DNA from 4 places in the Streptomyces sp. NPDC056128 genome. Region 1 is predicted to be linked to each of the others. Evidence: riboswitches for the same ligand, from Rfam matches in the RefSeq annotation. Region 1 holds a riboswitch; each other region holds the start of a gene.
The links. Region 1 has a riboswitch for cyclic di-AMP ahead of ACFC1X_RS19260 (M23 family metallopeptidase). Riboswitches for the same ligand answer to the same signal wherever they lie in the genome.

Region 1 (3,673 bases):
GGGAAACCTGGAGTACGGCACGGCAAGCGGCGCGGACAGGGGGTGGCGGGAGACCAGTGGTGCGGGCAGGTGACGTCGAGGACGAGGGAGCGTACGCCAGAGCCGGCGGCCGGCTCCCCGGCGATCCCGTGCCCGACCCGGGCCTCGGTGACGAGACACCGCCCGTGCCGCCCACCGGGCAGCCGCGACCGTGGCGTACGTCCTACGGCCGGGTGCTCGTGCGCTCGCTCCCCGTACTGCTGATCATCGTCGCCGTCCTGTACGACATCTTCACCCCGCGCTACTTCACCGCCGGTCCCCTCTACACCGCCGCGCCGCTGGTCGCCGCCCCGATCTACTCCCGGCGGGGCACCGCGCTCACCGGCGTCGCCGTGGTCGCCTCGGTCGTCGGGCTGCAGATCGGCAAGGGCGTCATCCACTACGTCGACTCCCTCACCGAGCTGATCACCATCGCGACGGTCGCCGCGCTCGCCGTCTTCGTCAACGCCTTCGTCCGCCGTACCGACGAGCGCCTCGCCATCGCCCGGGAGATCGCCGAGGCCGCCCAGCGCGCCGTACTGCCCGAGCCGGCCGAGCGGATCGCCGGCTTCGAGATCGCCGTCGGCTACGAGGCCGCGCAGGCCGGCGCCTTCATCGGCGGTGACCTGTACGCGGTGCAGGACAGCGCGCGCGGCGTCCGGCTCATCGTGGGGGACGTGCGGGGCAAGGGCATGGGAGCGGTGGCCGCCGTCGCCGTGGTGATCGGCGCCTTCCGGGAGGCCGCCGAACAGGAGGCGACGCTGGAGGCGGTGGCGCAGCGCCTGGAGCGGGCGCTGGCCCGCGAGGGCACCCGGCGCGAGGGACTGGACGCCTTCGAGGGCTTCACCACCGCCGTCCTGGCCGAACTCCCGCACGGCGCCGGGACCGTACGCATCGTCAACCGCGGGCATCCGCCGCCCCTGCTGCTCCACGGCGACGGCACCGTGGGGTCGCTGCCCGCCCGGGAGTCGGCGCTGCCGCTCGGCATGGGCGAGCTGGGCGTGTGGCCCGACCGCGCGGAGGAGACCGCCTTCCCCGGTGGGGCCACGCTGCTGCTGTACACCGACGGGCTGTCGGAAGCCCGGGACGACCGGGGGGAGTTCTACGATCCGTACGCGCGGCTGTCCGGCCGCGTCTTCCGCCACCCGGCGAAGCTGCTCGACACCCTCGCCCGCGACGTGCGCCGCCACTCCGGGGGCGGGATGGCGGACGACATGGCGCTGCTCGCCGTACGGCGGCCACGGCGCGGCGAGCATGATCATTGTCACGAGCCGTGACGGGGTGGCGTCCCTCCGCATAACAACTGACGATCCGTCAGAAGAAAGTGGCGTGAAGGGGAATACTGACCGGCGGTCAACTCGCCCGGTTTTCACCGATCCTGAGGTGTACGTCCGGGCTGTTTTCGTTAATGATCAAGAGGAACAGCTTGGAATCCGGGCCCCGGGTCTATTAACGTTCGATAACGCAGCGCGGTCGTCCCAGCCGTCACAGAAGGCGGCTCCGTGCGCACGCGCCGAATCCCGCAAGGGAACCGGGGAACCACCACATTGGGGTGAATCGGGCGTTTGACGTCGTGGCAACACGGCTGCATGCGCGCGTAGGAGACCTTCCTGCTCCGAACCCGTCAGCTAACCCGGTAGGCGAAAGGAAGGAAAGGAGTACGCCCACGTGGCGTCCAACCGGCCTGCCCCCGAGGCCCCGTTCGTGCCCAGTCGGCACGACACCGAAACCTTCGGCTACGAGAGTTACCGCACCGAAGAGGGCCCTTGGGAGGAGTGGAATCCCACCGAGGACTCCATCCGCCCCGTACGCGGCCGGCACCGCGTCGCCAAGCAGCGTGGCGGGCTCGCCCGCAGCTCCACCGTCCTGGGCGTCGGTGTCATAGCCGCCGTCGGCGCGGGCGGCATGGCCAGCGCGCAGACCGGCAAGCCGCCGGTGTCGATCTCCATGCCGGACCTGCCCAACGTCGGCTCGCTCATCTCCGACGAGGACGCGCCGCAGCCGGAGGGTTCCAGCACCCCGCTCAGCGGCATCGGCGTGACCGCCGCCGCCGACACCACGGAGGGCACCGACACCGCGGGCGCCGGTGAGTCCCTGCGGGCCCGGATCATGGCGCAGGCCGAGCAGCAGCAGGCCCAGGTCGAGACCAAGGCCGCCGCCGAGGCCGCCGCGGCCGCCGAGAAGAAGGCCGCGGAAGCCGCCGCCAAGGCGGAGAAGGAGGCCGAGGCCAAGGCCGCCGCCGCCAAGAAGAAGGCGGAGGAGGAGGCCGCGAAGAAGGCCGAGGCCGAGCGCCTGGCCAAGCTGGCCAAGCAGTTCACGCTGCCGACCTCCTCGTACACGATCTCCTCGACCTTCGGCCAGGCCGGCGCCTACTGGTCCTCCGGCCACCACACCGGCCTCGACTTCGCCGCACCCACGGGCACGCTGCTCAAGGCCGTGCACAGCGGCACCATCACGTCGGCCGGCTGGGACGGGTCGTACGGCTACAAGACCGTGCTCACCCTGGATGACGGCACCGAGATCTGGTACGCCCACCAGTCCTCCATCAGCGTCAGCGTCGGCCAGGAGGTCACCACCGGTGACGTCATCGGCCGCGTCGGCGCCACCGGCAACGTCACCGGCGCCCACCTCCACATGGAGGTCCACACCGACGGCGGCTCCGGCATCGACCCGATGGCCTGGCTGCAGAGCAAGGGCCTCACCCCCTGAGTCACCGGCCCATCCGCTTCCCCGCTGGTCCCCGGCGGTCCTGACGGCAACCCCCCGACGTCAGGGCTGCCGGTTTGCGGGGTTTTCGCGTCCGTACCGGAATGACCTGATCCGGTGCGTTCGTTGACGCCCTACATGACTTCTCTGCGCAAGCTCGGCTCCTCCGACCTGGAGGTCTTCCCCCTCGCCCTCGGCGGCAACGTCTTCGGCTGGACCGCCGGCCAGGACCGGTCCTTCGCCGTCCTGGACGCCTACACCGCGGCCGGCGGCAACTTCGTGGACACCGCCGACTCGTACTCCGCCTGGGTCGACGGCAACAGCGGCGGCGAGTCCGAGACCGTCCTCGGCCAGTGGTTCGCGGCCCGCGGCAACCGTGACGACGTCGTCCTCGCCACCAAGGTCAGCCAGCACCCCGAGTACCCGGGGCTCTCCGCCGCGAACATCAAGTCTGCGGCCGACGCCTCGCTGCGCCGCCTGGGCACCGACCACATCGACCTCTACTACACGCACTTCGACAAGCCCGAGGTGCCGGTCGAGGAGATCATCGGCGCGCTGGACGAGCTGGTGAAGGCGGGCAAGGTGCGGCACATCGCCGCCTCCAACATCTCCGCCGAGCGGCTCGCGGCCTCCCTGGAGTTCTCCGACCGCGAGGGCCTCGCCCGGTACGTCGCCCTCCAGCCGCACTACAACCTGGTCTCGCGCGACACCTACGAAGGCGGGCTGCGCGACCTCGCCGAGGGCGCGGGACTGGCCGCCGTGCCGTACTACGCCCTCGCGGCCAGCTTCCTCACCGGCAAGTACCGGCCCGGTGCGAGCGTCGACAGTCCGCGTGCGGGCGGTGCGGCCAAGCACCTGGAGACCGAGCGCGGCCGGCGGGTGCTCGCCGCCCTGGACGAGATCGCCGAGGCGCACGACGCCCCCGTCGCCACGGTCGCCCTCGCCTGGC
Region 2 (3,673 bases), on a different contig from region 1:
GCGTGCGCAGCGCGGCCGGCTCACGCTCGTCGAAGACGAAGCGCACGTCGCCGGCCTGGCGGCCCAGCCTGCGCTCCTTGGCGAGCGTGGTCTTCAGGAACTTCGGCGACTGGGTGCGCAGGACGTTCTCGTACGCCTCGTAGCCCTTCTCCACGTCGATGACGTAGGTGGTGTGCTCCTCGGCGGCGTACGGCACGAACAGCCCCTGCTCGGCCTCCAGGTTGTCGAAGGCGAGGCTCGACAGGGAGCAGGCCCGCAGCAGGCGGCGGGGGTCCGGGGCGAGGCCCTGGCGCAGTATCGCGCCCTGGCAGTCCGACACCCCCAGCCCGATCGCCCGGCCCTGGCCCAGCGGCCCGCGTTCGTGCGGCAGGAATCCGGCCGCCTCACCGCCGTCGTACAGCACCGCCACCCGCGCGCGCGGCCGTACCCGGCCCACGACGTCGGTGAACTCCGGTTCCATGAACGGGTTGCGCGGCGCCGTCGACTTGGCGCGCAGCTCCCGCCAGTGCTCCCGTTCCCCCTCGCCCAGCTCCTGTGGCCTGAGCACACGTACGCGTCCGCTGTTCAACCCGACCCCCCGATCAAGTCCCCCCTGGACAACAGGAAGGTACCCCGGGGGCCGCCCCGGGGGGTAGGTAGCAGACCATGTTGTTGCCAACCGGTGCACAGGCCCTTAACCGGCTTTAGCCGATGATGTGCCAGGTTTCGGACATGTTCGTGCGCCGTCGTGCGCGTTCGAACGTACTCGCCGCGTCCTCGTTCGGAACCGGTCGCGGGTGAGTCGGACCGCTGCCGCGTCCGTATTCTCTGATCATGGACCGCACCGCATACTCACTCGTCGCCACCGACCTCGACGGCACGCTGCTCCGCGGCGACGACACCGTCTCCGAACGGTCGCTGGCCGCGCTGGCGCGGGTGGCCCGGGCGGGTGCGCGCCATCTGGTGGTGACGGGGCGCCCGGCACCCCGGGTGCGGCCCCTGCTCGACCGCCTGGGGTGCACGGGGCTCGCGGTGTGCGGGCAGGGCGCGCAGGTGTACGACGCCGGCGCGCACCGGATGCTGTGGTCGGTGACCCTGGACCGGGAGCTGGCGGAGACCGCGCTCGGCAAGATCGAGGCCGAGGTGGGCCAGGTGTACGCCGCGGTCGACCAGGACGGCGTCGACGGCCTGACCCTCATCGAGCCCGGGTACCTGATGCCCCACCCCACGCTGCCCGCGGTGCGGGTGGAGCGGCGCGACCAGCTGTGGCGCACCCCGATCAGCAAGGTGCTGCTGCGCCACCCCGACCTGAGCGACGACGAGTTGGCGTCGACCGCGCGCGCGGTGGTCGGCTCCCTCGCGACGGTCACCATGTCGGGGCCCGGCACGGTGGAGCTGCAGCCGTGCGGCATCACCAAGGCGACCGGCCTGGCGCTGGCCGCCGAGCACCTGGGGGTGGGCCGCCGGCGCACGATCGCCTTCGGCGACATGCCCAACGACATCCCCATGTTCGACTGGGCGGCGCACGGCGTCGCCATGGCCGGTGCCCACTCCGAACTCAAGGCGGTGGCCGACGAGGTCACCACGACGAACGAGGACGACGGCGTGGCCGTCGTCCTCGAACGGATCTTCTGAACGTCCCTGTACAGCTCAGTACGGCTCAGTACGCGCCGAAGACGTTGTCGATCGAGCCGTAGCGGTCGGCCGCGTAGTTGCAGGCGGCGGTGATGTTGGCGACCGGGTCGTACGGGTCCCAGGAGGTGCCCTCGACGTGGTACGCCTGGAAGGTCGGGGCGATCACCTGGAGCAGGCCCTTGGACGGGGTGCCGTTGATGGCGTTGATGTCCCAGTTGTTGATGGCCAGCGGGTTGCCGGACGACTCCCGCATGATGTTGCGGTGGATGCTGTCGTACGAGCCGGGGATGCCGTGCTGCGCCATGATGTCCATCGACTCGCGGATCCAGCCGTCGAGGTTGTCCGGGTACGTCGTCGCCGCCGTGGCGGCGGTCTTGGTGGCGGCCGGGGTGGCCGCGGACGCGCCGGTGGCGCCGATGAGCGGCAGGGCGAGCACCGCGGCACCGGTGCCGGCCACGGCGAGCTTGCGGGCGATGCGGGTGGTCCGGGCGTGACGGTTCTGACCGATGGCAGACATGCTGTGTCCCTCTCCTGACGCCTGCGAGGTGAGCTGTCGGGTTCGGGCGGGGAGGTGCCCGGCCGCGCCCTGACGGGTACGGCTTCACCCCGAGCCGCTCCGGTGGTGACCGGTGCGGCGACTTACCTGGGTCCCCCGCTCCTGCCGGCGAGTGAGTTGAGTGGATGACTGTGTGTCCGGGCGATGGCAGGATTCGGCGTCCGCCCGACAGGCCGGGAACGTATGCGAGAGCACATGTCCGGAACAAGTGCAGGAATCACCCAACGTCCTGTTGACCTTGGTCTGAGGCATTTCGGGGTCTTGATCCTTTGCGGTTGCCAAGCCTCAACTGGCTTGCGGCGCAAAGGGAGGGCACAGGTTGCGGCGGGGTTGCCCGAGGGTGCTGCAGAGTGAGCCAACTCACGGGCCTCAACAAGCGCGGCAAAACGGGCATTAATCCCAACTGCGCCCCAACCGGCCCTCGATGCAGAGTGCTTCACCCGTCCGGTGTTTTCGCGCGCCGGGAGGGCATCCGTTCGGGACCGGGGAGGCGATATTGAAATCGGCCAATATGTGCTCATATCGACTGATCAAAAACATACCGCTCATGATCCGATACCGACCGGCCTGTAACGGTGGGCGCTAGCGGTGATCGAAAGGTGACCGGATACGCTGACTCGAGTGGTGGCAGCGACCTATCGACAAACCAGGTAATCGCCAGTAGGCACCAGCAGACAGGAGACCCCTCGTGACCGTCGTCGGGCCGTTCGGGCTGAGCGTGCGGGACCAGGCTCTGGAAGCCGATGTCCAGGCCGGATTGGTCGCGGTCGAGGAAGGGTTGCTTGAAGCAACCAAAAGCGAGGTGCCCTTCATCACGGAGGCCGCCCAGCACCTGGTGCGGGCCGGCGGCAAGCGGTTCCGGCCGCTCCTGGTGATGCTCTCGGCCCAGTTCGGCGACCCCTACGCCCCCGGGATCGTGCCCTCGGCCGTGGTGGTGGAGCTGACCCACCTGGCCACGCTGTACCACGACGACGTGATGGACGAGGCCGCCGTGCGGCGCGGGGTCGCCAGCGCCAACGTCCGCTGGGACAACTCGGTCGCGGTGCTGACCGGCGACTTCCTCTTCGCCCGCGCCTCCCAGATCCTCGCCGACCTCGGTCCCGAGGCGGTCCGCGTGCAGGCCCTCGCGTTCGAGCGGCTGGTCACCGGCCAGATCCTGGAGACGGCCGGACCGCAGGACGGCCGGGACCCCGTCGACCACTACCTGGACGTGCTGGGCGGCAAGACGGGCTCGCTGGTGGCCGTCTCCTGCCGGTTCGGCGCGATGATGTCCGGCGCCGACGAGACGGTGGTGGACGTGCTGACCCAGTACGGCGAGCGGCTCGGCGTCGCCTTCCAGCTCGCGGACGACGTCCTGGACATCGCCTCCGACTCCCACGAGTCGGGCAAGACGCCCGGCACGGACCTGCGCGAGGGCATCCCCACCCTGCCGGTGCTCCGGCTGCGCGAGCGCGCGGCCCGGCTGGGCCTCGCCGAGGACATCGCGCTGAGCGAGCTGCTCGA
Region 3 (3,673 bases), on a different contig from region 1:
CGCGCTGTACATGGCGGTCCGGGACGACGTGGAGTTCCTCTTCAACGACTCCGTCGACACCCTCGACCAGTCCGAGCACGGGGTCGACGTCACCTTCCGCGGTGGCGGCAGCCGTACCTTCGACATGGTGTTCGGCGCCGACGGCATGCACTCACGTACCCGGGAGATGCTCTTCGGCCCCGAGGAGAAGTTCCACCGGTACCTCGGCTACTGCTTCGCCGTGTTCACCATGCGCAACACCTTCGGCCTCTCCCACGAGACGGTCATGTGGAACACCCCGGGCAGGGCCGCCGCCCTCTACGCCGTGGGGGACGACGACGAAGTGCACGCCTTCCTGAACTTCGCCCGGCCGGAGCCGCCCTTCGACGCCTTCGGCAGCCCGGAAGCCCAACGGGACCTGCTCGCCGAGGTCTTTGCCGACGCCGGTTGGGAGGTCCCGGGCATTTTGACCGCCCTCCACGACGCGGACGACGTGTTCTTCGACGCGGTCGGCCAGATCCGCATGCCCCGCTGGTCCAGCGGCAGGGTCGCGCTGGTGGGCGACGCCGCGTACGCGCCCTCGTTCCTCACCGGACAGGGCACCAGCCTCGCCCTCGTCGGCGCCTACATGCTGGCCGGTTCCCTGGCCGACCGGGACCATGCCGCGGGCTTCGCGGCCTACGAACACGGCACCCGTGACTTCGTGACCCTGAACCAGAACCTGGTCGGCCAGGGCGGCGCCACCCTCTTCCCGACCACCGCCCGGGCCCTGGAGCAGCGCAACGACCGGCTGCGCGGCCTCAGCGCCATGCCCGCACCGGAGCCCCGCCCGGCCCATTCGGCCCTCGCCCTGCCCGCCTTCGGCGGTCGCTGACTCCGCGGGCCTTTCGCTGTGCCATTCGGCTGCCCAATTTCCGTCCGAGCAGCTCAAATCTGGACACCTGGAATATGGGCAGCCGAAAAAAGCCCCCCGAAATTCCTGCTCTTTGTATACGGGACCCGTGTTAATGCCGCAGGCTCGCCGTGTTTACGGGACGTTGCGAGTTCCTCACACGCTCCGTCCTGCCGCCGCCGGAGGCGAATCGCAGGCGGTGTCCCGGCGCCGACCGCTCGGTGTGCAGCGCCATGAGCGCCCGCGCGCGGTCGCCGTCGCCCCGGGCCACCGCGTCGAGGATCGCGCCGTGCTCGGCCCAGTACTCCACCGGCCCGGCCGGCGCGTCCACGTCGTACATCCAGGCGATCTTGTGGCGCAGCTGGGTCAGCAGCGCCGTCAGGGAGGGGCTGCCGGCGGCCTGGGCGAGGGTCTCGTGGAACCAGCCGCCCAGGGAACGCAGATCCTCGCCACTGCCCTGCCTGGCGCGTTCCTGCCCCAGGCGGACCAGGCCGCGCAACACCTTGAGGTGGGCGTCGGTCCGGCGCCGGGCGGCCCGGGCGGCGCCGAGGGGCTCCAGGAGCGTACGGGTCTCCAGCAGGTCGGCGGCCTCCTGTTCGGTCGGTTCCGCGACGCACGCGCCCGCGTGCCGCCGGGTCACCACGAAGCCCTCGGCCTCCAGCGTGCGCAGGGCCTCGCGGACCGGGACGCGGGAGACGCCGTAGCGGCGGGCGAGGAGTTCCTCGGTGAGCCGGCCCCCGCGCGCGTGGACTCCGGCGACGATGTCGTCCCGGATCGCCGTGCACACCGAATGCGCCGGAATACGCATGACCGACCTCCGCCTTAATCCCCGTGAAACGTCGACGATTGACGTGTCCAGCGACTCTAGGCCAATCAAGCGGATATTCCGACGGCGGAGCGGATTTCATGGATATTTTTTGGCCTACGACGGGCGGCCGCGCGCCGACGAAAACCGAAAGCCCCGGCTCGGAGGCCGGGGCTTTCGGATGGTGTGGCGGGGTCCGCCGTCAGACGTTCACGCCGTGGGAGCGGAGGTAGGCGACGGGGTCCATGTCCGAGCCGTACTCGGGGCTCGTACGGGCCTCGAAGTGCAGGTGGGGCCCGGTGACGTTGCCGGTGGCGCCGGAGAGGCCGATCTGCTGGCCGGGGTCGACCGACTGGCCGACGGAGACGCCGACGGACGACAGGTGCCCGTACTGCGTGTACGTGCCGTCGTGCATCTTGATCACGACCTGGTTGCCGTACGCCCCGCCCCAGCCGGCCTCGACGACGGTGCCGACGCCGACCGCGTGCACGGTCGTACCGCTGGAGGCGTGGAAGTCGATGCCGGTGTGGCTGCCGGAGGACCACAGGGAGCTGCCGGCCTGGTACGCGGTGGAGACGTAGGAGGAGGTGATCGGCGGGACGAAGGTGTTGAGGCGCTTGCGCTCCGCCTCCCGCGCGGCGCGCTCCTTGGCCTCGCGCGCCTCCTTGGCCGCCTCGGCGGCCCGCTCGCGCGCGGCCTCCTGGGCCGCCTCACGGGCGGCGGCGTCCGCGGCGGCCTGCCGCTGTGCGAGGGCCTGGGCGTCGATCTCCTCGGCCAGGGAGTCGCCGATGCTGATGACCGGGGTGAGTCCGCTCCGCTCCACCTCGGGCTCGGCGGCGAGCGCCGGAGCCGCGAGGGTGCCGACGACGCCGGTGGTGGCGAGGGCCGCGACACCCGCCGCGCGGGCGGTACTGCGGTGCATCCTGCTGGGACGCCGGTGCTTCCCGGTGGCGCGCGTGAACGCCATGTAGAGGCTGGTCCTTTCCTTCCCTCTCGCCTACCGGGTTAGCTGACGGGTTCGGAGCAGGAAGGTCTCCTACGGACCCCCTCGCTGCGCGCGCGGGCGTCCGATTCACCCCAGGGACTACGGTGGGTCCCCGGCTCCCCTGGCTCGCGCCGTACGGGGACTCGGCGATGACTGTCCGGTGCCGCGGGTGCGGCGCACTGCCTGACGAACAGCCCGGATGACGCTAAACGCGGCTGTGTTCAATCCTCAAACGCAACAGCGCTTTTGTAGCGCATGCCACAGGGCAGACAGGCAGCCTCTCCCTCAATTCGGACAAACGGCAGCCCCGGTGACACTCCGGTCACCGGGGCCTCCTCCCGCGCGTGCCGCTATTCGGCCGCCACCACGGTGACTTCACCGATGCCGAGGGCCTCGACGGGCTCCTTGATCTGCGCGGCGTCACCGACGAGGACGGTCACCAGACGGTCGACCGGGAAGGCGTTCACGACCGCCGCCGTGGCCTCCACGGTGCCCGTGGCGGCCAGTTGACGGTAGAGCGTCGCCTGGTAGTCGTCGGGCAGATGCTGCTCGACCTGGTCGGCCAGGGTGCTCGCCACGGCCGCGGCCGTCTCGTACTTCAGCGGCGCCACACCCACCAGGTTCTGCACGGCCACGTCACGCTCGGGGTCGGTGAGCCCCTCCGCGGCGAGCTTGCGCAGCACCGTCCACAGGTCCTCCAGGGCGGGACCGGTGTTGGGGGTGTCGACGGAGCCGCTGATGGCGAGCATGGCGGCGCCGGTGCCGTCCGGCGCGGACCGCAGCACCTGCCCGAACGCCCGGACGCCGTAGGTGTAGCCCTTCTCCTCGCGCAGGACGCGGTCCAGGCGGGAGGTGAGGGTGCCGCCGAGGCAGTAGGTGCCGAGCACCTGTGCGGCCCACACGCGGTCGTGCCGGTCGGATCCGGTGCGGCCGAGCAGCAACTGCGTCTGGACGGCGCCGGGCCGGTCCACGATGACGACCCGGCCCCGGTCGTCGGCGGTCACCGGCGGCA
Region 4 (3,673 bases), on a different contig from region 1:
AGGGCGTTGAAGGCCTCGGTATAGGCCTCTAGGTCTTCTTTCCGTTCGAGGTGCAGGCTACTCGTCAAGTGGTCGAGAACAACCACGTCCAGATCAGAAGTGCTCGAAAAGGAGAAGATTACGAAAGGGCCGGTGACACCGATGTGCGCCCCGGCGGCAAACGGCAATACCTGGAGCCGGACATGGGGCAGCCGCGCCGCCTCCACCAGCCGCTCCAGCTGACGGGCCATCACCCCCGGGCCGCCCACCTGCCGGCGCAGCACCGCCTCGTCCAGCACCGCGCTCAGCTCCAGCGGCGGCTCGCCGCGCAGCACGTCCTGCCGGGCCAGCCTGACCTCCACCAGCGCGTCCAGCCGTTCCTCCGGCATGCCGTCCACGGCGGCCCGCGTCACCTCGCGGGCGTACTCCGGTGTCTGGAGGAGTCCGGGGACCACCGTGGTCTCCAGCGTGCGCATGGCGCCGGCCTGGGACTCCAGGCTGATGAAGTCGCGATAGGTGGGCGGCAGCACCCCGCGGTAGGCGTGCCACCAGTGGTGCCGGCCGCCCGCGTCGTCGGAGCGCGCCAGCATCACCAGCAGGCCGCGCAGCTGGTCGTCGTCCACGCCGTAGGCGTCGAGCAGTAACCGCACGTCGGCCGGTTTCGCCCCGCTCGTCCCGGTCTCGATGCGGCTGACCTTCGACTGGTGCCAGCCCACCAGCCGGGCCGCCTCCCCGCTGGTGATGCCCGCCGTCGTGCGCAGGGCGCGCAGTTCCGCGCCCAGCTTCCTGCGGCGCACCACCGGACCGTGCTGCATGGGCCACTCCCTTACTCCTTATGGGCCGCCCAAATCCGCTCTGCCGTCGCAGAGTTCACCGCTTCGAGCGACAGATATATGCATATCTTGGTGGATCGCCGTCCTTCACGGGCCGGGTGGTGGCAGTCTGGCGGCGAAGCACCAGTCCGGGACCGTACTCGAACCATCCGCTTCGTGTCGGACCACGGTCCCGTGAGAAAGGGACGACGTCGCCATGGCAGATCACCTGGAAGCATCCGTCACTCTGCCGAGCGATCCCGCTTCGGTGGCCGCCGCGCGCACCTATGTGGTCGGCACGCTGGTGGAGTGGGGCCTGCCGGCGGACGCCGACGTGTCCGACACGGTCCGGCTCATCGTCTCCGAACTGGCGACCAACGCGGTCCAGCACACGCTCGGGCAGTCGCCCACCTTCACGGTGGACCTCGTCCTCGACCGTGACGAGCGGCTGCGCATCGGAGTCACCGACAGCCATCCGCGATTTCCCAAGCGCCTGCCCGCCGCCGTGCAGCAGGACAACGGCCGCGGCATGGTGATCATCCGCTGGCTGACGGCCGAATGCGGCGGCAAGCTGCGGGTCCGCCCCACACGGGAGGGCGGCAAGACCGTCTCCATCGAACTGCCCTGGACCGCCCCCGGCCCGCCGGCCGCCGCCGAGGGGGTGACGGCGGGGCAGAACACCGTCATCCCCCTCGGGAGAGCTACTCGCCCCCGGGCTGTTTGACCCCGTGTCACTCGAGCACGGGCCGGTTGACCCCCCCCAAGGGCTATTTGACCCGGCCGTAGGAGACGCTCCCGGTCCAGATCTTCTGCAGGCGCACCACGTCCCCGGTCTTCGGGGCGTGCCAGAGCTTGCCCTTCCCGGCGTAGATGCCGACGTGGTAGACGCTGCGGCCCGAGTGGAAGAAGACCAGGTCTCCCGCCTTGCGCTTCTTGGCCGAGATGTGACGGGTCTTGTTGTACTGCTGGGCCGCCGTGCGCGGCAGCTTCTTGCCGGCCTTCTTGAACGAGTACAGCGTCAGGCCTGAGCAGTCGAACCTGCGGGGCCCGACGGCGCCCCACCTGTAGGGGGAACCTTTCTTGGAGGCCGCGACCTTGAGGGCTTTCGTCGCATGAGGCGCCGCGGCCGCCTCCGAGGAGAAACCGGGGACCACGACGGAGCCGCCTACCGCGGCGAGAGTGAGGGCCGAGGCCGTACCGGCGCGAGCCATCAGGGACGGGACACGATTGAGCGCGGACATGCGCAACCCTTCGTCAGCCGCCTGTGAAGGATGACCTGTCGGATTCGGGCTGGCGAAGTTGCCCGGCCGCACGAGTGCGGCTTCACCCCAAGGGCTGCTCGGTCCGGCGCCTCTCCCACGGAGGCGACCGCTCCTGCGACCCGTCGTGCTCGGGTCCTCCACTCCTGCCGATCCACTTCCCTCGCGACCGGTCGTCCGGGCGGCGGCAGGATTCGGCGTCCGCCCGGACCGCCCCGCCGCTGCGGCGGGGGCTTGTCGTCAGTCACGGATCTTGTCTCGCCGGAGGGGGAATTCCCAACGGAACGTGCCTTTTGTGTTGTTACTCACCACCCACCCGTTCGGGTGGACACCCCTGTGTTCGAGCCGGGGCCGTAGGCGGTGACGACCCCGGGACCAGCGGCGCAGCGGTGGGCGCGGACGTCGGGACAGGAGGGCCGCGCAACCCGGACCGGTCGTCAACCGGGTGTGTTCCTACGCCGAAAGGGGGTACGTCTTTTGGTGCGTTTCGAACCCCGCCGCTCAACTCTCGGAACACGGCGGAAGACTGAGACGTCCCGTCCGCCGCTCGCCGTCCAGCACGCGCAGGGCACGGGCGAGGGTGGGCGCGTGCAGTTCGGTCTCGCCGCGCGCGTGCATCAGCTCCAGCGCGTCGCGCAGGGCCGCGGCCTTGCCGACCAGCGCCTGGGCGGCCCGCAGTCCCCGGTAGGTGTCGCCGTCCTGCGCGGGGTTGATGCGCCCGAGCAGGTCGACGACGTCCAGGTAGCGGTCGATCAGCTCCGCCTCGGCGCGGGTCAGGGCGGGCAGGGGCGGCAGTTCCGGTGGCAGCATCGGCCGTTCACCGGGTGCCGGGCGTCGCGGGCGCGGCGGAGCGGTCGGACACGATCCGGTCCACCAGCCCGTACTCCAGGGCCTGTTGGGCGTTCAGGACGGTGTCCCGCTCGATGTCCTCGGTCACCTGCGCCGGAGTGCGGCCCGTGTGCCGTACAAGGATCTCCTCCAGGCGGGCGCGGATCCGGGTCAACTCCTCGGCCTGGATGGCCAGGTCGCTCGCCTGCCCCTCCATCGGCCCGGTGAGCGACGGCTGACGGAGCACCACCCGCGCCCCGGGCAGCATCGCGCGCTTGCCCGGCGTGCCCGCCGCCAGCAGCAGCGCGGCGGACGCGCCGGCCTGTCCGAGGCAGGTCGTCTCCACGTCGCAGGCGACGTAGCGCATCGTGTCGTAGATCGCCGTCATGGCCGTGAACGAGCCGCCGGGGGAGTTGATGTAGAGGGCGATGTCCCGGTCCGGGGCCTGGTGCTCCAGGTACATGAACTGCGCCATCACGTCGTTCGCGGAGGTCTCGTCGACCGGCGTCCCGAGGAAGACGATCCGCTCCTCCAGCAGCTTCGAGTACGGGTCCGACGTCCGGGCTCCGGCGCTCGTGCGCTCGGTGAACTCGGGCAGGACGTGGCGGGCGGACGGTCGGGTCATGGCGAACCCCTCCTCGTGGCGGAACCCTCTTCGGCTGCACTGGCTCCGTATAAAATGTACAGGACGTACATTGAGAGGGGATGGGAATCGCGTAACCCGCGATCACTTCCCGTGCGGCGGCTCGTGCAGGCCGAAGAGGGAGCCCTGGTCGTCCCGGCACAGCTTGAACC

Region 2: linked by a shared signal. The riboswitch ahead of ACFC1X_RS09080 (transglycosylase SLT domain-containing protein) and the one ahead of ACFC1X_RS19260 (M23 family metallopeptidase) in region 1 are both predicted to bind cyclic di-AMP.
Region 3: linked by a shared signal. The riboswitch ahead of ACFC1X_RS38235 (M23 family metallopeptidase) and the one ahead of ACFC1X_RS19260 (M23 family metallopeptidase) in region 1 are both predicted to bind cyclic di-AMP.
Region 4: linked by a shared signal. The riboswitch ahead of ACFC1X_RS20825 (C40 family peptidase) and the one ahead of ACFC1X_RS19260 (M23 family metallopeptidase) in region 1 are both predicted to bind cyclic di-AMP.

Annotation. Positions count from the first base shown of each region.
Region 1 covers NZ_JBHJVQ010000009.1:8,095-11,767, reverse strand. The annotation lists gene ACFC1X_RS19265 (PP2C family protein-serine/threonine phosphatase) at 60-1,295, shown strand; cyclic di-AMP (ydaO/yuaA leader) riboswitch at 1,520-1,675, shown strand; gene ACFC1X_RS19260 (M23 family metallopeptidase) at 1,687-2,727, shown strand; gene ACFC1X_RS19255 (aldo/keto reductase) at 2,863-3,673, shown strand, end outside.
Region 2 covers NZ_JBHJVQ010000003.1:217,909-221,581, forward strand. The annotation lists gene ACFC1X_RS09070 (GNAT family N-acetyltransferase) at 1-547, opposite strand, end outside; gene ACFC1X_RS09075 (HAD family hydrolase) at 814-1,614, shown strand; gene ACFC1X_RS09080 (transglycosylase SLT domain-containing protein) at 1,640-2,131, opposite strand; cyclic di-AMP (ydaO/yuaA leader) riboswitch at 2,136-2,291, opposite strand; gene ACFC1X_RS09085 (polyprenyl synthetase family protein) at 2,859-3,673, shown strand, end outside.
Region 3 covers NZ_JBHJVQ010000043.1:41,249-44,921, forward strand. The annotation lists gene ACFC1X_RS38225 (FAD-dependent monooxygenase) at 1-853, shown strand, start outside; gene ACFC1X_RS38230 (GntR family transcriptional regulator) at 984-1,679, opposite strand; gene ACFC1X_RS38235 (M23 family metallopeptidase) at 1,879-2,643, opposite strand; cyclic di-AMP (ydaO/yuaA leader) riboswitch at 2,656-2,820, opposite strand; gene ACFC1X_RS38240 (M16 family metallopeptidase) at 3,012-3,673, opposite strand, start outside.
Region 4 covers NZ_JBHJVQ010000010.1:103,463-107,135, reverse strand. The annotation lists gene ACFC1X_RS20835 (helix-turn-helix transcriptional regulator) at 1-794, opposite strand, end outside; gene ACFC1X_RS20830 (ATP-binding protein) at 1,009-1,515, shown strand; gene ACFC1X_RS20825 (C40 family peptidase) at 1,559-2,032, opposite strand; cyclic di-AMP (ydaO/yuaA leader) riboswitch at 2,036-2,183, opposite strand; gene ACFC1X_RS20820 (hypothetical protein) at 2,552-2,860, opposite strand; gene ACFC1X_RS20815 (ATP-dependent Clp protease proteolytic subunit) at 2,868-3,503, opposite strand; gene ACFC1X_RS20810 (VOC family protein) at 3,606-3,673, opposite strand, start outside.